Regions from separate parts of the Bifidobacterium sp. KRGSERBCFTRI genome, predicted to be linked through region 3. Evidence: riboswitches for the same ligand, from Rfam matches in the RefSeq annotation. Region 3 holds a riboswitch; each other region holds the start of a gene.

Region 1 (3,278 bases), 1.0 Mb from region 3:
AATTACGAGTGGGCGAAATGCTAGTCCCTATGCTTGTGGAACGTAAGCAACATCGTGAAAGGAGCGGTCCCGTGACCCCACTCAAAACCAAGGCAGACGCCGAAGCTCTCGTCAATCAGGAAGGCATCGAATATGTTTCCGTGCGCTTCACCGATCTGATTGGCGTTCAGCAGCACTTCACGGTTCCTGCCAGCGAATTCCTCAAGGACGCGTTCGATGAGGGCATGCCCTTCGATGGCTCCTCCATCGAAGGTTTCCAGGCCATCAACGAATCCGATATGAAGCTCGTTCCGGATATCGAGACCGCCTTCGTCGACCCGTTCCGCAAGCACAAGACGCTCGACGTCGCCTTCTCGATTGTCGACCCGCTCACCGACGAGCCTTACTCCCGTGATCCCCGCCAGGTCGCCGCGAAGGCCGAGGCATACCTCAAGTCCACCGGCGTCGCGGACACGGCATCGTTCGCTCCCGAGGCCGAGTTCTTCATCTTCGACAAGGTGCGCTTCGGCAACGACATGCGCGGCTCCTTCTACGAGGTCGACTCCATCGAGGCACCGTGGAATTCCGGACTGGACGTCGAGGAAGACGGCACTCCGAACATCGGCTTCAAGAACCGTGTCAAGCGCGGTTACTTCCCGGTTCCACCGGCCGACCACACCCAGGATCTGCGTGACGACATGGTCGCCAACCTGCAGAAGGTCGGCCTCATCCTCGAACGTGCACACCATGAAGTCGCCGGCGCAGGCCAGCAGGAGATCAACTACCGCTTCAACTCCCTGCAGCATGCAGGCGATGACCTCATGAAGTACAAGTACGTCATCCACGAGACCGCCGCTCTCGCAGGCAAGGCAGCCACCTTCATGCCCAAGCCGATCGCAGGCGACAACGGCACCGGCATGCACTGCCACCAGTCCCTGTGGAAGGACGGCAAGCCGCTGTTCTACGATGAGAAGAACTATGGTGGCCTCTCCGACATGGCCCGTTGGTACATTGGCGGGCTGATCAAGCACTCCTCGTCGGTGCTCGCCTTCACCAACCCGTCGCTGAACTCCTACCACCGTCTGGTTCCGGGCTTCGAGGCGCCGGTTAATCTGGTCTACTCCGCCCGCAACCGTTCCGCCGCGATCCGCATCCCGCTCGCAGGCACCTCGCCTGCCGCCAAGCGCATCGAGTTCCGAGCGCCGGATCCGTCGTGCAACCCGTTCCTCGCCTTCTCCGCACAGCTCATGGCAGGCCTTGATGGCATTCTCAACCACATCGAGCCGCCGGAGCCGGTCGACAAGGATCTCTACGAGCTTCCTCCGGAGGAGCATGCCGGCATCAAGCAGGTGCCGTCCTCGCTCGCCGAGGCCCTCGATGCGCTCGAAGAGGACCATGACTTCCTGACGGCCGGTGACGTGTTCACCGAGGATCTCATCGAGACGTGGATCGACCTGAAGCGCGGCGAGATCGATCAGGCTCGCCTGCAGCCTACTCCGCTTGAGTACGAGCTCTACTTCCACATCTGATTCGCCGAATACTGGCATTTCCAAGGTGGGTGCGCATACGTGCACCCACCTTTTCCGTTATGCGGACGGGCATGCCCTGCAAATTCGGGGCTTGTGCCTATGATCGATGTAGACACGGGGGCTTGCTTGGCAGGCTGAGATGAAGCGAACGCTTCGACCGCATGAACGTGAACCGGATAATGCCGGCGCACGGACGTCGTATTTCCCGTGTCTTTCGATATCTCAGAAAGGCACAATATGATCTACCCATCACAAGCAAGCTCGCGCAAGTGGCGTGTTCTCGACATCACCGTCACCTCGGTGATCGCCGTCGCATCCGGTGTGGTGTTCTGGATGTGGGACTGGGTGTGCATGGCACCACTCACATTATTCGAGAACATCACACCCGGCTTCGAGGGACTGCTCAATGGATTCTGGCTGTTCGCAGGTCCCTTAGCCGCGGTCATCGTGCGCAAGCCGGGTGCCGCACTCTATGCCGAAACGGTTGCGGCGTTCCTCGAGCTCACGCTCGGCAACCAATGGGGCGTGGGAGGCTCCCTCATCGTAGGTCTGATGCAGGGGCTCGGCGCCGAACTGGCTTTCGCGCTCTTCGCATATAAGGTGTGGACCAATCTTGTGGTGCTGCTGTCCGGGGCATTGTCCGGAGCGATGTGCGGCGTCTACTACTGGTTCACGAACCCGGGGTGGGGAATGATGCGGGTCTCCATCTATTTGGGTACCTCGGTGGTGGGCGGTGTGATCGCAGCCGCTGCGTGCATCGCGCTGTCGCGTGCCATCGCCCGCACCGGAGCCTTGGCTCAGTTCGCTCACTGGCGTGTTCGTGACAGTGAGGCGAAGCGTGCCTGATTCGCACGCCATACGGTGGCTCTGCCGCCAATGACCATGTCTGTGCAATCTCTGGCGCGTTGGGAGGTTATGCAATATAGTGGGGCGTTGATCGTGACACCGATTTCTTTGAAGTTGAGAAAGGCATGGCATGACTGATCAGACGCAGATTATCGAAACCGCCGTCATTGAGCGGCTCAGCCACGTGATCGACCCTGAGCTTGGCCGCTCGGTCACCGATCTGGGTATGATCTGCGGCGTCGATGTTCGCCCCACAGGCCTGGATTCCTTCAATGTGCGGGTCAATGTGGAGCTCACCGTGCCTGGCTGCCCGCTGTCTGCCGAGATCAGCAGGCAGATCGAGGCGGCCGTGACCAGTTATGCCGAGGCGCAGCTCACCGCCGAGATCGTCGTCGGCGCGATGGATGAGGAGAAACTCAAGTCGCTGGTGAACGATCTGAAAGCCGCCCGTCGTGAGAACCCGTTCAGCAAACCGGGTACGAAAACGCGCATCTTCGCCATCGCCTCAGGCAAGGGTGGCGTGGGAAAGTCTTCCATCTCCGCCAATCTTGCGGCCACGTTCGCCGCACTCGGCTACGACACCGCGGCCATCGACGCCGATATCTACGGCTTCTCGCTCCCCCGCCTCTTCGGCGTCCACGACCAGCCCACGAATCTGAACGGGATGCTGATGCCGGTGACCGCGTGGGGCGTCAAACTCATGTCGATTGGCATGTTCGCCGGTTCCGACCGTGCCATTCTATGGCGAGGCCCCCGTCTGCAGCGTTCGCTCGAACAGTTTCTGGCCGATGTGTGGTGGGGCGAACCCGATGTGCTGATTCTTGATCTCGCCCCCGGCACCGGCGACATGGCGATTTCGGTGGCGCAGGCATTGCCGAACGCCGAGCTCGTTGTGGTCACGACCCCACAGCCCTCCGCGTCGGA
Region 2 (3,278 bases), 420 kb from region 3:
GGCACCGGCGATCGCGGACACCACGAACCAGCCGGCCGCCTTCGAACGGGCCAGCATCTCCATATCGTCGGCATGTACGCCGCCGCCGACCACTACCGGGAACTCGCTCGCCGCGCAAATCGCGTTGATCTGTTCCTCGTCAAGCGTGTGCCCGGAACCGTCGTTGCCGCCCACGGAAGCCTCCGGCTTGGTGGTGGACACATGTAGCGGGCCGGCGCCGATGTAGTCGATGCAGCCGCTCGGCAGCTCGTTGATAAGCTTCACCAGACTTTCGGTCTCGGCGGACAGGCCCACGATGGCATCCTCGCCGAGCAGCGCGCGAGCCTCCTGCGGTTCCATATCGGTCTGGCCGATATGCACGCCATCCACCTTGATGCCCTTGTCGCGCGCCTGCCACACCACATCCACGCGGTCGTCGATCACAAACGCCACGGAATCGGACTTGCCGCTGTTCTTGATGACCTGCGCGATATCGCGGGCCATTTCGGTGATATCCTTCGCATCCGCGTTCTTGGCGCGCAATTGGATGAACGTCGCGCCCCCACGCAACGCGTCATCCACCACATCCGTCACCGGCCGGCCCTTGCAATCCTGCGGACCGACCACGAAATACGCGCTCATATCAAAGCAGTCGCGCATCGAGGCGAATGGATAATTATTCATTGGTCTCCCCTTTGTTGTTCTTTGGGTAAGTGCTCCAGAAGAAGTCTTGTTATTTTCCGTTTATTTTCCGTCGCACCGCACTGAACGTATATATTCCGTATATACGATTGCGATGGTGCGAAACCATCCACGGAACGTTGCGGTCAGTTGGTTTCGATGATGTCGGACGCGGCCACCTGGTCGGCGGTGACGTTCCACAGCGCGTCGAGCAGCGCCACCTGGAACGAACCGGGGCCATCGGATTTGACTTCGGCGATTTCGGACGCACGATCATACAGCAGCGACGCGGCAAGGGCGGCGACCAGCGGCTCGGCCACGGCAAGATACGTTGCGGTCACGCCGCCGAGCGAACAGCCGGCGCCGGTGATCTTCGTCATCATCGCGCTGCCTCCGGGCAGGCGGAACGTGCGCTCGCCGTCGGTCACCAGATCAACCGCGCCGGACACCGCGACCGCGCCTGCTCCAACGGGGGAGCGCTTCGCCAGATGGCGGGCGAGACGCTTGGCCGCGTCGACCGCGGCATCGACCTCATCGACGGCTTCCACGCCGGCGGGACGGGTCGCGGGCGTGGTGCTGTCGGCGTCGGCGAGTCCCCACATCGCGTCGAGCGCGATGATCTCGCTGGCGTTGCCGCGCACGATGGTCGGCGGAACGTCACGGAACGATTCGAGGATGGCGGTGCGTGTCTCGCCGATGCCGGCCGCGACCGGATCGAGCACCCAGGTTTTGCCGTTCTCATGTAGCTTGCGCGCGATCTCGGGCAGCGCGTTCTTGAAGAACGGCAGCAACGTTCCCACGTTGATGTAATTGGATCCTGCGATTTCGGCGGTGGCGATCACGTCATCCGGCAGATAGCTCATGGCCGCGGTGCCGCCCGCGGCGAGCTGCGCGTTGGCCACCAGATTGATGGTTACGAAATTGGTGAACGACTGCGCCAATGGTGTCTGCCCGCGCACGTCCGTGACGGCTTGTTTGATGGCGGCACGCAATGTGCCGAGTGCGTCATTGGTGGATGGGTCATCGCTCATGATCTGCTCCCTACGTTGGTCCTAACCAACAGGTTCAAAGGGTCAGGCGTTCATGCCTATCTCAGCTTGATGGACTTGGACATCAAGCACCCCCGCATGTTTACAACAGTGGTTAATCTATCTGCGTCCCTTGACAGGCGCGATTCCGTAGGTGATTTTGGGCTTCCGTAGGTGGTTGCTGCCGGATAAGCATCGGCGAGATGCCTGGAATTAGGCGTTTGCTCGTGTCCGGATTCGAAGCTGACCGCCTACGGAACGCAAAAATCACCTACGGAACGCAGTCAGTCGCTTTGCGTCGTGTCGATGACGTTGCTGCAGTATGCCGTCCTGCCGGCAGTCACGTCGGCGTAGAAGCGCTGTTTTTCATCGATGTATGCGATGGCTTTACGCAGTTCCTCCAGTTGCGTCTCCAGATGCTCGCGTTTTTCGGCAAGGATTTCCTGACGTTCCGGTATCGATGACTCACCTTTAAGACAGAGTTGCGTGTAGTGCCGCATCTCCTTGATGCCCAGACCGCAGCGTTTGAGGCATGTCAGGCCGTTGATCCATGCGATGCATCGCTCGTCGAAGACGCGTCGGTTGTTCTGGTCTCGTTTGAGACCGGGCACGAGTCCTGAATTGCAATAGAACTTCAATGCTTCGTAATTCATGCCGGTTAGTTTGCAGGCCTGCTTCATCGTATAGGTTTTCATGTTCTTATGGAGTGGCACTGCCGTGATTGCCATACGTGGCTCCTTTCGGACGCTGCGCGGCAGGACGTTCGGCGGGTGCCGCCGGATGGGGTCGGGCTTGAGGCGCATTGTTCTTTTTGTTTGTACCTATCATGTCACATTTCCGGTTATTAATACCGGTAGATAGTACCGGCGTGCCGTAATTTGACCGGTAGCAGCTACCGGATTTTATCGTGGGGGTCAGAACGGCATACATGCCGGCACTGAATACCGACGAATTTATGGAAGGAAAAACAGTGGAATACGTGAAACTTGCCAACGGTATTGAGATTCCGAAGATCGGATACGGCGTCTTCCAGATCAGCAAGGACGATGCTCCTCGCTGCGTGCGCGAGGCCATCGAGACCGGGTACCGCCATATCGACACCGCACAGTCGTACTTCAACGAGGCCGAAGTCGGCCAAGGAATCAAGGATTCCGGTATCGATCGTAAGGATCTGTTCCTCACTACCAAGATCTGGATCAGCAATTACGGCTATGAGAACACGCTGAGGTCCGTCGATGTGTCCTTGAAGAAGCTTGGCACCGACTATCTCGATCTGGTGTTACTGCACCAGCCGTTTTCCGATACCTACGGCGCGTGGCGTGCACTCGAAAAGCTCTACAAGGACGGCGTGATCCGCGCCATCGGCGTGAGTAACTTCTATCCGGATCGTCTGGCCGATATGGTCGCCTTCAATGAGATCGCCCCGATGGTCGATCAGGTCGAGACTAATCCGCTCAACCAGCAGATCGAAGCTCGCAAGAACATGGTCAAGCGGGGCGTGGCTCAGGAAGCATGGGCTCCGTTCGGGGAGGGCATGCAGAACATGTTCTCCAATCCCACCCTGGCCAGGATCGGCGAGGCGCATGGCAA
Region 3 (3,278 bases):
TCCCTAAGGACGGGTCACCCGGTCAAACCAGAATGCGTTTCGAATCACATGTACTTCCGGCATGCCTTGAATGCGCTGTAGCCAGCGTATTCGGCGGTCGAACCGAGCTCTTCCTCAATCTCGAGCAGGCGGTTGTACTTGGCGATGCGCTCGCCACGTGCCGGGGCGCCGGTCTTGATCTGGCCGGTGTTCTTGGCGACGGCGAGATCGGAGATCGTGGTGTCCGGCGTCTCGCCCGAACGATGGGAGACCATGGAGGTGAAGCCGTTCTTCGTGGCCAGCTCGATGGCGTCGAGGGTCTCGGAAACGGTGCCAATCTGGTTGAGCTTGACCAGCAGGGAGTTGCCGGCGCCCATATCGATGCCCTTCTTCAGACGCACCGGGTTGGTGACGAACAGATCGTCGCCGACGAACTGCAGGCGGTCGCCAAGGGCCTTGGTGATCTTGGCCCAGTCTTCCCAGCCTTCCTCCTGGAACGGATCCTCGATGGAGACGATCGGGAACTGGTCGACGAGCTTCTCGTAGAAGTCGAGCATGTACTCGGAATCACGGTCCTCACCATCGAAGTGGTACTTGCCGGTCTCCTTGTTGTAGAACTCGGAGGAGGCGACATCGAGGGCGATGCCGATCTGCTTGCCCGGCTCATAGCCGGCGGCGGAGATGGCGTCCATGATGTACTTGAGGGAATCCTCGTTGGTCTTCATCTTCGGAGCGAAGCCGCCCTCATCGCCGAGACCGGTGGCCAGACCCTGCTTCTTCAGCACGTTCTTGAGGGTGTGGTACACCTCGACGCCGGCCTGCAGAGCCTCGGAGTAGGTCTGGAAGCCGTACGGGGAGATCATGTACTCCTGGATGTCGGTGGCGAAGTCAGCGTGTGCGCCGCCGTTCATGATGTTCATGTTCGGAACCGGGAGAACATGGCCGTTGGTGCCGCCGATATAGCGGTACAGCGGCAGTTCGGCGCTCTCGGCGGCCGCATAAAGGGCGGCGAGGGAGACACCGAGGATGGCGTTGGCGCCCAGACGGCCCTTGTTCGGGGTGCCGTCGAGCTCGATCATCAGGTCATCGAGTGCGCGCTGGTCGGTGGCGTCCATGCCGATGACCTTCGGGGCGATCTCCTCGTTCACCGCCTTGACGGCACCGAGGACACCCTTGCCCTGATAGACGGACTTGTCGCCATCGCGACGCTCCCAAGCCTCGGCTTCGCCGGTGGAGGCGCCGGAGGGAACGAGACCCAGGCCGCGAGCACCGTCATCGGTGTCGAGCACGACCTCAACGGTCGGGTTGCCGCGGGAATCAAGAATCTGGCGTGCGTACACGCTTTCAATTGCTGCCACAACTTCTCCTTAATGTGCATAGGTTGTGATGACAGTTTCCAGCGTAATGAGATTGTTGGACGATTGGCGGGAGCGGATCAGAAAAAATGTGAGCGCTCCCACGACTCTTTTCGACTGCGACACGCGTATTGTCCGAGCCTTCCGACAACGTGAACAGCGACACGGGGTGCCCGGGCCATGACCTTCAAACATGCTGGAAGCGACGCCAAAGCGGGTCGGCTGGGCTGAGATCACACTCGTTGAACCTGACATAGACAATGCTATCGAAGGGAATGTCATGACCCAGTCTGCAACGAACGAGTCCGGGAACCCTTACCGGGATGCCAGTTCGATGGGCACGACCGGTGCACCGGCACGCTCCGCCGCATACGCCGTGCCCGCAGCCGAACATACCAAGACTGCGAGCCGGATCGGCACGCGATTCATTCCGTGGCATCATGGCCGCGCACCCCGCTTCTGCGCGCTGTGGGCTTCCACGGTGCTCATCGTGCTCGCGTGGGCCTTGGCCACCGGAGGACCGGCGCACAACCGTTCACTGCCCTCCCCCGGCGAAGTGTGGCAGGCGCTCCTTGCGTTGCACAGCGAGGGGCTGTTGCTGCCATCCATAGGCGTAAGCCTCTACAGAGTGTCTCTCGGCGTGGCCCTGGGTGTCGTGACGGCGGTGCCAGCCGGCATCATCGCAGGGTCAAGCACCATTGGCCATGCAATCATGGACAAGCCCATACACATGCTCAGGGCCGTGCCGTTCCCGGCGCTCTCCCCACTGCTCATCGTGCTGTTGGGCATTGGGGAGACGATGAAGGTGGCATTGATCGCCATCGGCGCGTTTGCGCTGATCTATGTGAATGTGCGCGACGGCGTGCGCGGCATCGATCCGAAACTGCTCGAATTGGCGCAGGCATACCACCTGCCCAAACGCACCGTGTTCGCGAAGATCCTGCTGCGGGGCACGCTCCCGCGCTTCATGACGGGGCTGAGGTTCGCACTCACCGTGTCTTGGATCGCGTTGGTGACCTGCGAGACGGTGAATTCCTCGGCAGGCATCGGCTACATTCTCTCGCGTTCCCAGCAGTTCTACCGGACCGACCAGATGGTGCTGTGCATTGTGCTCTATGCATTCCTGGGGCTGTTCAGCGAATGGCTGGTGGGTGCATTGGAACGGCTCGTCGTTCCATGCGCACACTGATACTCCATATAGCGGCAATCAGGTTCACCCTTACAATGACCAATCCCATGAGACATATGGGTACACCCATATGCACCCAAACAAGGAGAATCATGTCACGATCCACCATGCTCAGATTCACGTCCGCCGCATGCGCAGCGTTGCTCTCACTGTCATGCTCGGCCTGCGGCGAACCGAATGCCGCGGATTCCTCCACGACCATGCGCGTGGCCTATCTGTCGACCGCGAATTACCTGACCACCGTACGCGGCGAAGACTTTCTTGACGAGACGATGCAGCACACCAACGTCAAATTCACCGGCCCATACAACCCGACGGATGCATACTCAGCAGTGCTGTCGGGCAATGCCGATGCCACGAGCACCGGCACCGGCTCGTACATCAACTTCGTGGCGCAAGGCCAACCGTGGGTGGCCTTCGCGATCGAGTATTACACCGGTGATTCGCAAGGAATCGTGGCCTCGCCGAAATCTGGGGTGAACTCACTTGAAGACCTCTACGGCAGGAACGTTGCGATCATAAAACGCGGCGGCACCGGCGATTACGTGCTGCACAAGGCATTCGAGCATGACGGACTCGATGTAGGCAGGGTGAACATCGTCGAGATGAGCCCCTCCAATTTCCAGGCGGCTTTCACTTCGGGACAGATCGACGCATTGAGTTCCTTCGACCAGAATCTGGCCGCCGCAATGGCGACCCCGGGCGCGAAACTGCTCGTGAACGCAACGGAATACGGGAATAAGAACGTCTCGATT

What was found. Region 3 has a riboswitch for thiamine pyrophosphate ahead of OGI63_RS09680 (ABC transporter permease). Riboswitches for the same ligand answer to the same signal wherever they lie in the genome.
Region 1: another riboswitch for thiamine pyrophosphate. It lies ahead of OGI63_RS05120 (ECF transporter S component); the one in region 3 lies ahead of OGI63_RS09680 (ABC transporter permease).
Region 2: another riboswitch for thiamine pyrophosphate. It lies ahead of OGI63_RS11460 (hydroxyethylthiazole kinase); the one in region 3 lies ahead of OGI63_RS09680 (ABC transporter permease).

What each region holds. Positions count from the first base shown of each region.
Region 1 is NZ_CP109653.1:1,221,305-1,224,582, reverse strand. It holds gene glnA (type I glutamate--ammonia ligase) at 72-1,508, shown strand; TPP riboswitch at 1,613-1,720, shown strand; gene OGI63_RS05120 (ECF transporter S component) at 1,746-2,354, shown strand; gene OGI63_RS05115 (Mrp/NBP35 family ATP-binding protein) at 2,485-3,278, shown strand, end outside.
Region 2 is NZ_CP109653.1:2,643,891-2,647,168, reverse strand. It holds partial or broken gene OGI63_RS11465 (thiamine phosphate synthase) at 1-663, opposite strand, end outside; gene OGI63_RS11460 (hydroxyethylthiazole kinase) at 807-1,691, opposite strand; TPP riboswitch at 1,682-1,795, opposite strand; gene OGI63_RS11455 (MerR family transcriptional regulator) at 1,973-2,416, opposite strand; gene OGI63_RS11450 (aldo/keto reductase) at 2,644-3,278, shown strand, end outside.
Region 3 is NZ_CP109653.1:2,223,583-2,226,860, forward strand. It holds gene eno (phosphopyruvate hydratase) at 45-1,337, opposite strand; TPP riboswitch at 1,490-1,627, shown strand; gene OGI63_RS09680 (ABC transporter permease) at 1,615-2,523, shown strand; gene OGI63_RS09685 (ABC transporter substrate-binding protein) at 2,616-3,278, shown strand, end outside.